One region of the Vreelandella gomseomensis genome, then DNA from elsewhere that is predicted to be linked to it. Evidence: predicted binding sites of a transcription regulator. Region 1 holds the regulator's gene; the other holds the start of a gene.

Evidence for each region. The regulator sigma-54, encoded in region 1, starts transcription at its own class of promoters, with help from an activator protein. The targets are predictions, from matches to a motif close to TGGCACNNNNNTTGCTNT.
Region 2: a site for sigma-54 is predicted at 2,715-2,732, ahead of glnA (glutamate--ammonia ligase). Genes of this name have one in related genera too.

Annotation. Positions count from the first base shown of each region.
Region 1 covers NZ_JARWAI010000002.1:215,258-222,164, reverse strand. The annotation lists gene QC815_RS03165 (KpsF/GutQ family sugar-phosphate isomerase) at 1-240, shown strand, start outside; gene QC815_RS03160 (KdsC family phosphatase) at 258-794, shown strand; gene lptC (LPS export ABC transporter periplasmic protein LptC) at 801-1,379, shown strand; gene lptA (lipopolysaccharide transport periplasmic protein LptA) at 1,383-1,877, shown strand; gene lptB (LPS export ABC transporter ATP-binding protein) at 1,888-2,634, shown strand; gene QC815_RS03140 (RNA polymerase factor sigma-54) at 2,738-4,153, shown strand; gene hpf (ribosome hibernation-promoting factor, HPF/YfiA family) at 4,240-4,548, shown strand; gene QC815_RS03130 (PTS sugar transporter subunit IIA) at 4,553-5,026, shown strand; gene rapZ (RNase adapter RapZ) at 5,118-5,999, shown strand; gene QC815_RS03120 (HPr family phosphocarrier protein) at 6,068-6,337, shown strand; gene pmbA (metalloprotease PmbA) at 6,364-6,907, opposite strand, start outside.
Region 2 covers NZ_JARWAI010000006.1:139,447-146,353, forward strand. The annotation lists gene glnL (nitrogen regulation protein NR(II)) at 1-279, opposite strand, end outside; gene QC815_RS09525 (DUF4124 domain-containing protein) at 486-1,022, opposite strand; gene glnA (glutamate--ammonia ligase) at 1,091-2,497, opposite strand; gene QC815_RS09535 (glycosyltransferase family 2 protein) at 3,042-3,617, shown strand; partial or broken gene QC815_RS09540 (alpha/beta hydrolase) at 3,939-4,163, shown strand; gene QC815_RS09545 (hypothetical protein) at 4,232-4,534, shown strand; gene QC815_RS09550 (hypothetical protein) at 4,777-4,926, shown strand; gene QC815_RS09555 (metal ABC transporter ATP-binding protein) at 4,923-5,657, shown strand; gene QC815_RS09560 (metal ABC transporter permease) at 5,641-6,531, shown strand; gene QC815_RS09565 (metal ABC transporter solute-binding protein, Zn/Mn family) at 6,571-6,907, shown strand, end outside.

The sequences.
Region 1 (6,907 bases):
GGCGTGTACACCGATGGCGACCTGCGCCGCACCCTGGATAGCGTCCATGACTTGCGCGACGTACGGGTGGACGAGGTGATGACTCGCCCCGGCAAGCGCATCTCTCCCGACCTGCTGGCCGCCGAAGCCGTGCGCATCATGGAAGACAATCGCATCACCGCGCTGGCGGTAGTGGATGAACAGCAGCGCCCCGTAGGGGCGCTACACATGCATGACCTGCTTGCCAGCGGCGTCATTTAACTGAATTCGGAGGCTCAATGACCCTTTCCGCTGACCTACTCGACCGACTCCGCCGCGTGCGCTTATTTGCCCTGGATGTCGATGGCGTCCTGACCGACGGTCGGCTTTACTTTCAGGCCGACGGCGTCGAGATCAAGGCCTTTCACACCCAGGATGGCCACGGGCTCAAGCTGCTCAAGCGCGCCGGCATTTCCGTCGCCCTGATTACCGGACGCGATTCGCCCATGGTCAGCCAACGTGCCGCCGCCCTGGGCATTGCTCACGTCTACCAGGGCTGCGAGGACAAACTGGCCACCCTGCGCGGGCTCTGCCAGCGCCTGGACATCGAACTTTCCCAGGTGGCCTACTGCGGCGACGACCTGCCCGACCTGGCCAGCATCAAGCGCTCGGGCGTAGGCATCACCGTGCCCAACGCCCCCGACTACATGCACACCCATGCCGATTGGGTTACCGAGCGCCTGGGTGGCCACGGGGCCGTGCGCGAAGTGTGCGACGCGATGCTGGATGCCCAGGGCCACTGGGGCGCGGTCGTCGATACTTACCTACACGGCTGAGGCATGATGCTGAAGCGACTACGCACGCGCCTGGGCCTCGCCCTGATCGTACTGGCGCTCGGCGGCCTGCTGGTATGGCTGGATCCCGGCGGCCCGCGAACCGTTACACCCGATCCCGACGCGCGGGCGGAAGAGCCCGGCCATGTGCTGCACAACGCCGAGCTGACGCTGTTCGACGCGCAGGGCAACATCCAGCAGGGACTGACCACGCCGCGCCTGGTGCACACCCCCCAGACGGCCTCCACCCAGGCGGAAACGCCCCGCGCCACGCTGTATGACAGCGAACGCCGGGTGTGGAACGCCACCGCCGAGGTAGGTACGCTCGACACCAACGCGCAAGCGCTGACGCTCTCGGGCAATGCGCGGCTGATAGCGCCCGAAGAAGGCTGGCAGCTGGACACGGATGTCCTGCACTATGATGGCAAGACCGCCCACGCCTGGAGCGATACCCCCGTACTCCTCCAGCAGCCACCCCAGCGCATGACGGCGCAACGGATGGATGCATGGCTCAACGACGAGGAAGTGCGCCTTGAAGAGAATGTGCAAGGCTACCACCCTCCCGAGACGCAACCTGGACAGGAATAACACATGAAAGCGCTTATTTACACGGCCCTGGCCGCCGTCTGCCTGGTTCCGCTTTACGCCACGGCCGACAATCACCAGCAACCGGTTGAGGTTGAAGCCGACCGGCTGGATCTCGACCAGCGCGCCGGCACGGCGGTGTATACCGGTGACGTGGAAGTTCGCCAGGGCGATATGCTGATCAAGGGCGACACAGTCGAAATTCAGCGCAACGAGGCAGGCGAGCTGTCGCGTGCCACCGCTCTGGGCGAGCGCGCCTACTTGCGTCAGCAACCCGAGAATCAGGAAGGCCCGCTGGAAGGCTGGGGACGCCGGGTGATCTATCACGTCGCCGAGCGCCGCGTGGAGTTGATCGACCAGGCCGAGATCATCCAGCAAGGCGACCGTTTCACCGGCGGGCGGCTGGAATACTTCATCGACCGGGAGGTCGTCCAGGCGCGTTCCGACGTGGAGAACCAAGAACCGCAGCGAATTCGCATGACGCTGCAGCCCGAAGAGTAAGGAGAGCCCGATGGCCGCCGCCGACCCTGCCACCCGCACGCTACACGCCCGCCACCTGGCCAAAAGCTACAAGCGCCGGCGCGTGGTCAAAGACATCAACCTGGATATATCCCAGGGCAGCATCGTGGGGTTGCTAGGTCCCAATGGCGCGGGCAAAACCACCTCGTTCTACATGATCGTCGGCCTGGTCAAGGCCGACGCGGGCAGCGTCGCCATCGACAGCCTCGACCTTTCCCGCGCGCCCATGCACGAGCGCGCCAAGGCGGGCATTGGCTACCTCCCCCAGGAGGCGTCGATCTTTCGCAAGCTGACCGTCGCCGACAACATCATGGCAATCCTTCAAACGCGCAAGAACCTCGACCGCGCCGGTCGCGAAGCACGCCTGGAAGCACTGCTGGAAGATTTCCACATCACCCATATCCGCGATAACATGGGCATGAGCCTGTCCGGCGGCGAGCGCCGCCGCGTCGAGATTGCCCGGTCGCTGGCCACCGAGCCCGCGTTCATCCTGCTTGACGAGCCCTTCGCCGGCGTCGACCCTATTTCTGTCGGCGATATCAAGTCGATCATTCGCGCTTTGAAGGCACGTGACATCGGTGTGCTGATTACCGACCACAACGTGCGCGAGACGCTGGATATCTGCGACGTGGCCTACATCGTGGGCGACGGCCATATCATCGCCAGCGGCACGCCAAGCGCTATTCTTGACAATCAGGAAGTGCGCGACGTTTACCTAGGTGCTGATTTCCGTCTGTAAAGCTGTCAATGGCATATTTATTGCCTGTGGCATACTTATTGCACTTGCACCAAAACACAACACACACTAGGGTGGATGCTTTCCGATAACGAGTGGTTCTCAGATGGTCATGAAAGCTTCTCTTCAACTGCGGATCGGCACCCAGCTCACCATGACACCCCAGCTGCAGCAGGCCATTGCCCTGCTGCAGCTATCCACGCTCGATTTACGCCAGGAAATTCAGCAGGCCCTCGACGCCAACCCGATGCTCGAGCAGGAAGACGAGTTCAGCGAGCAGGCCACCAGCGAGCCCGAGGAAACCGAGTGGGCCGACAGCATCCCCACGGAGCTCTCCGTCGACAGCGACTGGTCGGATACCTACCAAGACATGGCAGGCAGCGGCAGCTCGAGCAGTGAGGGCCCGGACTTTGAACGCCAGGCGGCCGGGCAAAGCCTCCACGGCCATCTTCTGTGGCAGCTCGCCATGACCGATTTGAGCCGCCGCGAGCAGCTGGTCGCCGAAAGCCTGATCGACGCCCTGGATACGAACGGCTACTTGACCCAACCGCTCAACGATATCCGCGAGGGGTTGCGCGCCCAGGGCGTGGAAGGCCTCAGCCAGCGCGAGGTCGAAAGCATCCTCATGCGACTCCAGCAGTTCGAGCCCACCGGCGTGTTCGCTCGCGACCTGCGCGAATGCCTGATGCTGCAGCTTGCCGCCCTGCCCGACGACACCCCGCTGCTGATGCCTGCCCGGCGACTGGTTCGCCAGTTCCTGGAAGCCCTGAGCAAGAATGATCAGCGCCTGCTCAAACGGCGGCTCGGCCTGGACGAGGCGCAGCTCGATGAGGTCATCCAACTGATCAGGAGCCTGGATCCGCGTCCCGGCAGCGAGTACACCGTCACCGATGACAGCTACGTGATTCCCGACCTGGTGGTTCGTCACGATAGCGAGGGCTGGCACCTGGAGCTCAACCCGGAAGCGCTCCCCAAACTCCGGATTCAGCCCGATTACGCCAGCCTGATCAAACGCGCCGACAAGAGCCAGGACAACCAGTTTCTCAAGGACCATCTTCAGGAAGCCCGCTGGCTGATCAAGAGCCTGTCCAGCCGCAACGACACCCTGCTACGCGTCGGCCGCGAAATCGTCACCCGCCAGATCGACTTTCTGGAACGGGGTGAAGAAGCCATGAAGCCGCTGATCCTGGCCGACATCGCCGAGGCGGTCGAGATGCACGAATCGACGATTTCTCGGGTCACCACCCAGAAGTTCATCCACACGCCGCGGGGCATTTTCGAGCTTAAATACTTCTTTTCCAGCCAGATCAGCGGCCAGGACGGCGACAGCCATTCGAGCACCGCGATCCGGGCACGGCTGAAGAAGCTGATCCAGGAAGAGCCGCCCGGCAAACCCCTGTCAGACAGCCGCCTTGTCACCCTGCTCGAAGACGCCGGTGTCCACGTGGCGCGGCGTACCGTGGCCAAATATCGCGAAGGCATGGGTATCCCGTCCTCCAGCGAACGACGCCGTTTGCGTTAGAAAGACGGAAACTCGTCACAAGGGCTTTGCTTAACGGCAAAAAGGGTTACAATCGAAGGACAGTCCGACGGATAAGGAGTACGTCAATGCAAGTCAATATTACCGGTCATCATGTAGAACTGACTGACGCCTTGCGTGACTATGTCAACGAAAAGCTGGAACGCGTTGAGCGCCATTACGACAACATCACCACCGTGCAGGTCACGCTCTCGGTCGAGAAAGAGCGTCAACAGGCGGCCTGTACGCTGCACGCCGCCGGTGCCGACTTGCACGCCGAAGCCCTCGACAATGACATGTACGCAGCCATTGATGCACTGGCGGACAAAATTGATCGGCAACTCGTCAAGCACAAGGAAAAAGCACAAGCCCGCGCCCAGGGCGCAGGCGTGCGTTAATTCAATGACGTTAGCCACTATCCTCCCCCCGGAGCGCGTACTTTACGACGTGCCCGGGGGCAGCAAAAAACGGGTGCTGGAGTTTTTCAGCACCTTTATCGCGCAAAATATCCCCAGTCTCGACAGCCAGGAAGTGTTCAGCCGGCTGATCGGTCGAGAGCGCCTGGGCAGCACGGGGATCGGCAACGGCGTTGCCATTCCCCATGCCCGCAGCCCGCATTGCGAATCGCCTATCGCAGGCTTTTTAAAGCTCAACGAAGCGGTGGATTTCGACGCCATCGACGGCGATCCGGTCGATCTGGTGTTTGTCCTGCTGGTGCCCGAAGAAGCCGATGATACCCATCTGGCTCTGCTTGGTCAGGTCGCCTCGATCATGAACGATGCCGACACGCGCCAGCAGCTTCGCAAAACCGAGAGCCAACGGGAGCTGCTGGATCTCATCACGGCCAAGATACGCGACCAGGCTAACAGCCAGTAACCCGCTGGCGAGCCTGGCGGACACACAATGCGTTAACATCGCCATCTGGCTGATTACCCACGTCGCTTGAGCGCAAGCAAGAGAGCTTTCCATGCAACTCGTCATCATTAGTGGCCGCTCCGGGTCAGGCAAATCCATTGCCTTGCAGGCGCTGGAAGATCTAGGCTATTACGCCATTGATAACCTGCCAGCCATGCTTCTGGACGCGCTGATTGATGAGCTGCGTGAACAAGGGGGACGTACCCATCTGGCGGTGAGCATTGATGCGCGCAACCTGCCTGCGGCCCTCGCCGAGCTGCCCAAGCTTCTCGAGGCACTGCGTCAACGCACTATCAAGTGTCAGATCGTGTATCTGACCACCGATGCCCGCATACTGCTGGAACGCTACTCGGCCACCCGCCGGCGACATCCGCTGACTCGCAACAGCTCGCTGACGCTTGAAGAAGCCATCGATCAGGAAGAGCAGACGCTGCACCAAATACGCGACCTTGCCGATCTGACCATCGATACGTCTCGGCTTTCGGCCCACGACCTGCGCCGACGCATCACCGACCAGGTGGCCCACCAGCGGCGCGACCAGCTTACGCTGACTTTTGAGTCCTTTGGCTACAAGCGCGGCGTTCCCCTCGATGCGGACATTGTCTTCGATGTGCGCTGCCTGCCCAATCCCTACTGGGATCCCTCGCTGCGCTCGTCCACCGGTCGCGATGCCGATATCATTGCCTTTCTGGGCAACTACCCGCTGGTCGACGCCATGGCCAACGATATTCAGGCATGGCTTGAACGCTGGCTGCCTGAGTACCAGAACAGCCAGCGCAGCTACATGACCGTGGCAATCGGCTGTACCGGCGGGCAGCATCGCTCGGTTTACATGGTGGAACAGCTGGCCCAGCGCCTCATCCGGCATATGGATGAAGTGCAGCTACGCCACCGAGAGCTGGGCTTGCAGTACACGGTCAATGCTGCGCACTAAACGTTTACGCCTGGCGGAAGCCGGGTCATTATCCACCGCGACACCCCTAATAGCCAAAAGGAACCAGGGTGCCAGAACGTACACTTACCCTCACCAACCAGCGCGGGCTGCACGCGCGGGCTGCCACCAAACTCGTACAGTGCTGCCAGCAGTTCAACGCCAGCGTACGGGTCGTGAAACAGCAGCAGGAAGCCGATGCGGCCAATATCATGGCTCTCCTGATGCTGGCGGCGCCCTGCGGCACCGAGCTTTGCATCCGAGCCGAGGGCGATGACGCCGAACAGGCGCTGGAGGCGATCCAGGCGCTGTTCGACGCGCGCTTCGATGAGGACAAGTAAGCCTTAAAGACCCCTGCGCTAGCTGCCTAGCTGCCGGCGACGGTCATGCCATCGATAAGCCAGCTGCCGGAATGAATACTGCCCCGGCGGTCGATGTCATCGCCGACGCCCACCAGGCTCCCGAACATGCGCTCCAGGTTACCGGCGATGGTGAATTCCTCGATCGGGTATTGCACCACGCCGTCTTCTACCCAGAACCCAGCAGCGCCGCGCGAGTAGTCGCCGGTCACGCCATTGATGCCCTGCCCCATCAGCTCGGTCACCCAGACCCCGGTGCCCATTTGCGACAGCAGCGATGCATGACGGGTTAACGGCGCGGTAATGCGCATATTGCGGGCACCGCCTGCATTACCGGTGGTGGTCATGTTCAAGCGACGAGCGCTGTAGGACGACAGCATGTAGCTCGCAATCCGGCCACGGTCGATAAAGCGGTTGTCGCGGGTTTGCACGCCTTCGCCGTCAAAGGGCGAGCTGGCCGTCGCGCCGACCTCCATTGGCCGCTCCTCGAGGCTGAACCAATCGGGAAACAGCGGTGTGTTGAGCCGATCACACAGGAAAGATGCCTGACGA
Region 2 (6,907 bases), on a different contig from region 1:
GAGCGGTGTCACCGTGTAATCGACGGTCAAAGCGTCGCTGTTCAGCGGGGTGATACGCGCCTCGCGCTGGGTAAAGGGATGGAATGCATCGCGGGCCTTGGCCAGCACCTCGTCAATGCTTTCATCGCCGCCCAGCAGGGTATCCAGGCTGGTTCCCTTTACCCGGCTCAGGCTCACCGCCAGCAGCGCTTCCGCCGCCGGGTTCATCCAGCACACGTTGAGGCGGCCGTCCAACAGCAGCACCGCCGTGGTGAGATGTTCCAGTAATCGCTGGTGCATGGTGGTGTCTTGCAAAGTCGCCTCGTCCATTACCTTGGGTCAACCTTCCGCTGGAAAGATGTAGTGGGCACTGCAAAAAGCGCGCCAAATGGGCGACAGCGCTGATTTGCACGCTACTTGCGCCGCGTGGCGGTGCATGGCGGGCTGTCATGGCGCAAACCGTCGGCCGCACTGCGTCACCTCTGCACCATAATGGCGCATCTGCACTACTCTGCCACCACGATGGTCACCGGTGGCGTGCGGTGCTGCCGACGCCCCTGGGCGTCCAGCAGGTCCGCCTGGAGCTGATGCCGACCGACGGGCAGGTTCGCCAGCCAGAACACATCGCTGTGCAGCGCCGATTGGCTAACGTCTCCATTGACCCGCAGCTGGACGCGATGATCATCGCGCAGTGGCGGTACGATGCGTAGCGTCACCGGCGTGGCGGCACTCACTTCCGCGCCCGTACCGGGCGAATCAATCTGAAAGCGGTCGTAGGGCATGAAAGGCGGCCCCGGCGATGCCGCGGCGGGACGCGCGTCCGTCGCCTTCGACGCTGGGCTCGGCAAGCCCGGCAGCGGCGCAAGCTCAATGGCTTCGCCGCCGTCACGCGGGGAGTCGGAGAACGTGACGTTGCCGTTGTCATCCACCACCCGGTAGACCGTTGACGACGCAACCGCCCCGGCAGCCGCCACCGTCAGCAGCAGGCCAGCGCCGACTATCGCGCTGGCTTGTCTCCAACGCCTCAATGCCTTGCGCACCATGCGCCCTCCTTCAATGAAAAAACCCCGCCGTGGCGGGGTTTAGGCTTATCAGCACCACAGAGGTGAGATTAGCAGCTGTAGTACATATCAAACTCGACGGGGTGCGTGGTCATACGGATACGCTCCACGTCTTCCATCTTGAGCTCGATGTAGGCGTCGATCATTTCATCGGTGAACACGCCACCTTCGGTCAGGAAAGCACGGTCAGTGTCGAGTGCTTCCAGCGCCTGATCCAGGCTGTGCGCCACGGTGGGTACGGACTTGCCTTCTTCCGGCGGCAGGTCGTACAGATTCTTGTCCATGGCATCGCCAGGGTGGATCTTGTTCTTGATACCGTCGATACCCGCCATCAGCATGGCCGCAAAGCACAGGTACGGGTTGGCCGTCGGGTCAGGGAAACGCAGCTCGACACGCTTGCCTTTCGGGCTCGCGGTGTACGGAATACGAATAGACGCGGAACGGTTGCGGGCGCTGTAGGCCAGCATGACTGGCGCTTCAAACCCCGGTACCAGGCGCTTGTACGAGTTGGTCGACGCATTGGTGAAGGCGTTCAGCGCGCGGGCGTGCTTGATGACGCCGCCAATGTAGTACAGCGCCATTTCAGACAGGCCGGCGTACTCGTCGCCCGCGAACTGGTTGGTGCCTTCTTTCCAGAACGACTGGTGAACGTGCATGCCCGAGCCGTTATCGCCTACCAGCGGCTTCGGCATGAAGGTCGCGGTCTTGCCGTAAGCGTGCGCCACGTTGTGGATCACGTACTTCATTTCCTGGACTTCGTCGGCTTTCTTCACCAGCGTGTTGAACTTCACGCCAATTTCGTTCTGGCCGGCGTTGGACACTTCGTGGTGGTGCACTTCCACCGACTGACCAATGGCTTCCAGGGTGTTACACATTGCACCGCGAATATCGTGGAAGCTGTCGACCGGAGGTACCGGGAAGTAGCCGCCCTTGACGCGCGGGCGGTGGCCCAGGTTGCCGCCTTCTACCTGGCTATCCGTGGCCCAGGCACCTTCTTCAGAGGTGATCTTGTACATGGAACCCTGGATATCGGATTTCCAGTGCACTTCGTCAAAGATGAAGAACTCGGGCTCCGGGCCGAAAAAGGCGGTGTCGCCAAGACCGGTGGACTGCAGGTACGCCTCGGCACGCTTGGCAATGGAGCGCGGGTCACGGTCGTAACCCTGCATGGTCGCCGGCTCGATGATGTCGCAGCGGAGTACCAGCGTCGCGTCTTCGGTGAAGGGGTCGAGGTAGGCAGTACCGTCTTCCGGACGCAGAATCATGTCGGATTCGTTGATGCCCTTCCAGCCGTTGATGGACGAACCATCGAACATCTGACCGTTTTCGAAAAACTCTTCATCGACGTCGCGGGCAGGCACGGTCACGTGCTGTTCTTTACCCCGGGTGTCGGTGAAACGCAGGTCTACCCACTTAACATCATGCTCTTCGATTAGCGCGAGAGTCTTGGCTGACATAGTGTCCTCCGGTATGAGCGTGGCTTAAAGCTAACGACAGTAAGCTACCGATAAATGTTGTTCGACATGACGCGTGCATCATGGCACGCCTGCCTTGCTTATTCACTCAACGTTTGTTTGTTGCCTTCAACAGAACGTCTAGCGATAACGAAACCGGCTAATGTTGTAGCACGCCGCATGGCGTTTTGCCTATGACCGACTAGCCGCTACTGCAAGCAATGCAGGTTGCGTGCCATTTTTGCACCAATATGGCATTAAAAATAAACAAGTATTTGTTTTTTAAGCACTTAAAAACCTGTTCTCGTGCATCTTCATGTCGCATACCTGGCTAAAGCCCTGACATCCAGCTCTTCCGGCGCGGTGTTCGCACCAAAATAAATCAAAAATAACGCCACGCGCACTAAAAAGGTGCATATGGCAAGATGACACCGGTAACATGGCCGCTGTATTTGCTTGCGCACTAGACAATCGCTACTATATTAACTTTTGAACACAATCGGTTACAATTAGGCAAAATCAGGCGTAAACGGCCAGAGGGCACCCCATGAAGTCGGTCTGTTTTATCATCGACACCTATGTCACGGGTGCTCAACTGCCCCGCCATCTTCAGACCATCCAGCGAGCTACCGACGACGGCTCTGACTTCTCACTGCGGATCGTCAGCCTGGCTCATGACCCCCGGTTAACGCTCATGGAACAGCGCTTTTCCGCCCAGTGCACCACGCTGCCCGGCACCGCACTCGGGGAGCGACTCAACCATGCGGCCAGTGCCAGCCAGGCCGAGTGGCTGGTGTTTGCCCTGCACGCCACCGCCCTGCAGGCGGCCCTGTGGCGCTCGCTGTTTCCCATGCTGGATAGCTATGCCATGGACGCCGTTGTCCTCGGCTCCAGTGAGCCCACCTTGTCCACGCGCCTGCTGCAGCGCTTTATGGCCACCACGCTGCAGTCGCCCCCTTATATTGCGGTTCGACGAACGTGGCTGGAGCGCCTGGGCGGCTTCGACCCGGAGCTCGACCGGACCGCCATCCACGACTTCCTGCAACGGCTGCACGCCTGCCCGACCCGCATTGACGCCCTGAATGCCGACGGCAAACCGTTTTCCACGGGCCATATTGCCTAGGGCCTCTTGCATACAAAGGGCTCCAGCGGAATACGCATGAAATCGGCGACGAGGTTATCCATGTCGTTATTCACTTGATCCATCAAGTGAATAAAAACGGCGATGCAGCCTTACGCCCCCAGCCCCAAGATCTCTTCCACTTTCCGCATGAGCCCTCCTGCCTGTGTGTGGTTACACCACGCTTGACGCATCGCGCCCTGAACATCCCACACCATGCGCTGTCCGACTTGGGCAGTGCACGACAATTCCCAACAGACGAGGCGCTCGTGGCACAACGCCCTCTCTAGAGGCTCAGCGCCATCAGCCGGGCCAGCTACGTGCCCCGTGCCGCTGTACATCAGCGCCGGACGGCGCGACGTTTTCGACGCCGAGTTTCACGCCCGGCAGTTACGCCAGGCCATGGAGAAGATCCAGCCCAATGCGGTCAACTTCGACCTGTACCCCGGCGGCCACACCTGGAAAGTGTGGCGGGCCAGCCTGCCGGCCGCGCTGACCTTCATGTTTCAATATGTCGAGGCGCCAACCCAGAACAACTCACACAAATAAGCTACGCTTATATAACGATATTTCGCGTTGTCGTTAACAACTCACCCCAACGGAACAAGGAGTTTTCCATGCATCGCCACATTGAATGGGATATGCCAGGTAGCGCCAGCGTCGCGCATCATTACGCCCAGGATCCCAACCACGACGCCAGACCGCATACCGGCGACATCATCTCAGCCCGCTACCAGGGCTGTTCGGTTAGGGTAGACGTACAAAGCTATCAGGAAGACGAAAGGGTCAGCATCGGCCCCGTGGTGGCCATCATCGGCCCCCAGGGCCAACGCCTCGACAGTCACGGCAAGCTGCACAAGGGCGACATTGTCCGCCTACCCGATGACAAACGCGCCATGGAGCCGAGTCCCGAGGAGTAAGACGCCGTTTAAACAACGATGTATATCTGGATCCCTCGTTGTAAACGAGGGATCACCTTAACTTTTCACAGCTAGCCTTCTCCTCATCCTTTTCTCCCCAGATGACCGCGCCGGCACATTTGCGTTGGTCTCGCATTCTTGACGTTGCTCTGTGCCGCTGAGCGAGTAAAATACTCGGCAAATTTATTGGCTTCGCCAATTGTTATGTTATAACCTATTTGATTATTCACGAGGGCGGCTTAATGAGTGAGCATTCACATCGCCATAACAAGGAAGGGCCTTGTCATTTTTCGCTGATGTCGCTGTCGGCGGTGCGGCGGTTGCTGTCGGTGGCGGTACCGCTGCTGGTGCTGTGGCTGATGGTGCTGTGGGCCAACGGGTGGGCATCATGAGCCGGCGCTCACTATCACGCCTGCAGCTGCATGACCTGCATTTGGCCCAGGGGCACCGCACGGTGCTGGAGCATGTGGAAGGCGACTTTCAACCCGGCGCGATCACCGCGCTGATCGGCGCGAACGGCGCGGGTAAAAGCACGCTCATTCAGGCCATCATGGGTGAACTCCGCCCGATGAGCGGCAAGGTGGTATGCACCGTGCCCAAGGAACGCCGGGCCTGGCTACCGCAGCAGTTGGCGTTGGACCTTTCCTTCCCGATGAGCGTGGAAGAGCTGGTGATGACCGGCAGCTGGCCAAGCCACGGGGCGCTGAAAGGCTATTGCGCGGCGCACTACCGCAAGGGCCGCGAGATCATGGCGCGGCTGGGCATCTCACATCTGGCGCACCGTCCGCTGGGCGAGCTGTCCGGCGGTCAGCGCCAGCGCGCCCTGATCGGCCGCACGCTGATGCAGGAAGCCGAGCTGCTGCTGCTCGACGAGCCGTTTGCCAACGTGGATAGCGAGACGGTGGACATTCTGATCCGCATTTTGCGCCAGATGGCCGACGACGGCGCGACGCTGATTCTGGTGCTCCACGATATGGATCACCTGCAGCGCCTGGCCGACGAAGTGCTGATGCTCAACGGCGGTCACGGCCGCTGGATGTCGCCCAGCGCGCTTACCCATCAGCACGCGCCCGCTCAGGTGGTGCCCTTCACGCTGGGAGGCCGTCATGCTGGCACTGCTTGATGCCTGGTTTATCGCGCCTTTCGATTACGGCTTCATGCGCCGTGCGGTAGTCGGCGGCCTGGCACTGTCGTTGGCGGCGCCCACGCTGGGCGTGTTTCTGGTGCTGCGCGGCATGAGCCTGATTGGCGACGCCATGGCCCACGCGATTCTGCCCGGGGTGGCGCTGGGCTTTCTGCTGGCCGGGTTTTCACTGCCGGTGATGAGCATCGGCGGCGTGCTGTTCGGCGTGATGGTGGCATTGCTTGCCGGAGCCGTTTCCAAGATGGGCGGCCAGCGCGAAGACGCTGCCATGGCGAGCTTTTTCATTATTTCCTTGGCGGCAGGCGTGATGCTGATCTCGATTGGTGGCAGCAGCGTCGATCTGACCCATGTGCTGTTTGGTTCGATTCTGGCGATCAACTCCACAGCGCTGCTGCTGATCGCCGGGATGAGCACATTGATTGTGCTGACCCTGGCGGTGATTTTCCGCGCCCTGGTGGTGGAATGCCTGGATCCGCTGTTTTTACGCGGCCAGAGTCGCCGCAGCGGCTGGGTGCACAGCGTGTTTTTGGGGCTGCTGGTGCTCAATCTTACCGCCGGGTTTCAAACCCTGGGAACACTGATGGCAGTGGGCTTGATGATGCTGCCAGCCACCTCGGCGCGCTTCTGGAGCAAGCGCCTGGAGGGGTTGATCGGGATTGCCGTGGCGCTTGCGATGATTGCCAGTACCGGCGGGCTGTTGCTGTCGTTTCATCTCGACATTCCCTCAGGCCCCAGCATTATTCTACTGGCCGGCAGTGGCTATCTATTGTCTGCCCTGTTCGGCCGTTATCACAGCTTGGCCGCTCGCTGGCGGCGCAAAACCGCGCCGCTCTCGGCGGAGCCAAGCGCTTGATCACCGGGTCTTGCCCGTTCACCTTGATAAGGAGCCTTCATGTCGCCGTTACCTTTCTCCCGCTGGCTGGTTGGCGCGTCTGCGCTGCTGGCCTTGCCCGCCGCCGTGGCGTCCGAGCGCGTACAAGTGGTCACCAGCTTTTCGATTCTGGCCGATATGGTTGAACAGGTCGGCGGCGAGCACGTGGCGGTGACCTCGCTGGTTGGCCCTGACGGCGACGCCCACGTGTATTCGCCCAGCCCCGGCGACGCACGCGCGCTGGCCGATGCCGACCTGGTAGTCTTTAACGGGCTGCTCTACGAGGGCTGGATGGAGCGCCTGATCGATTCCAGCGATTATCGCGGCGCGCTGGTTACCGCGACCCAGGGCATGAGGC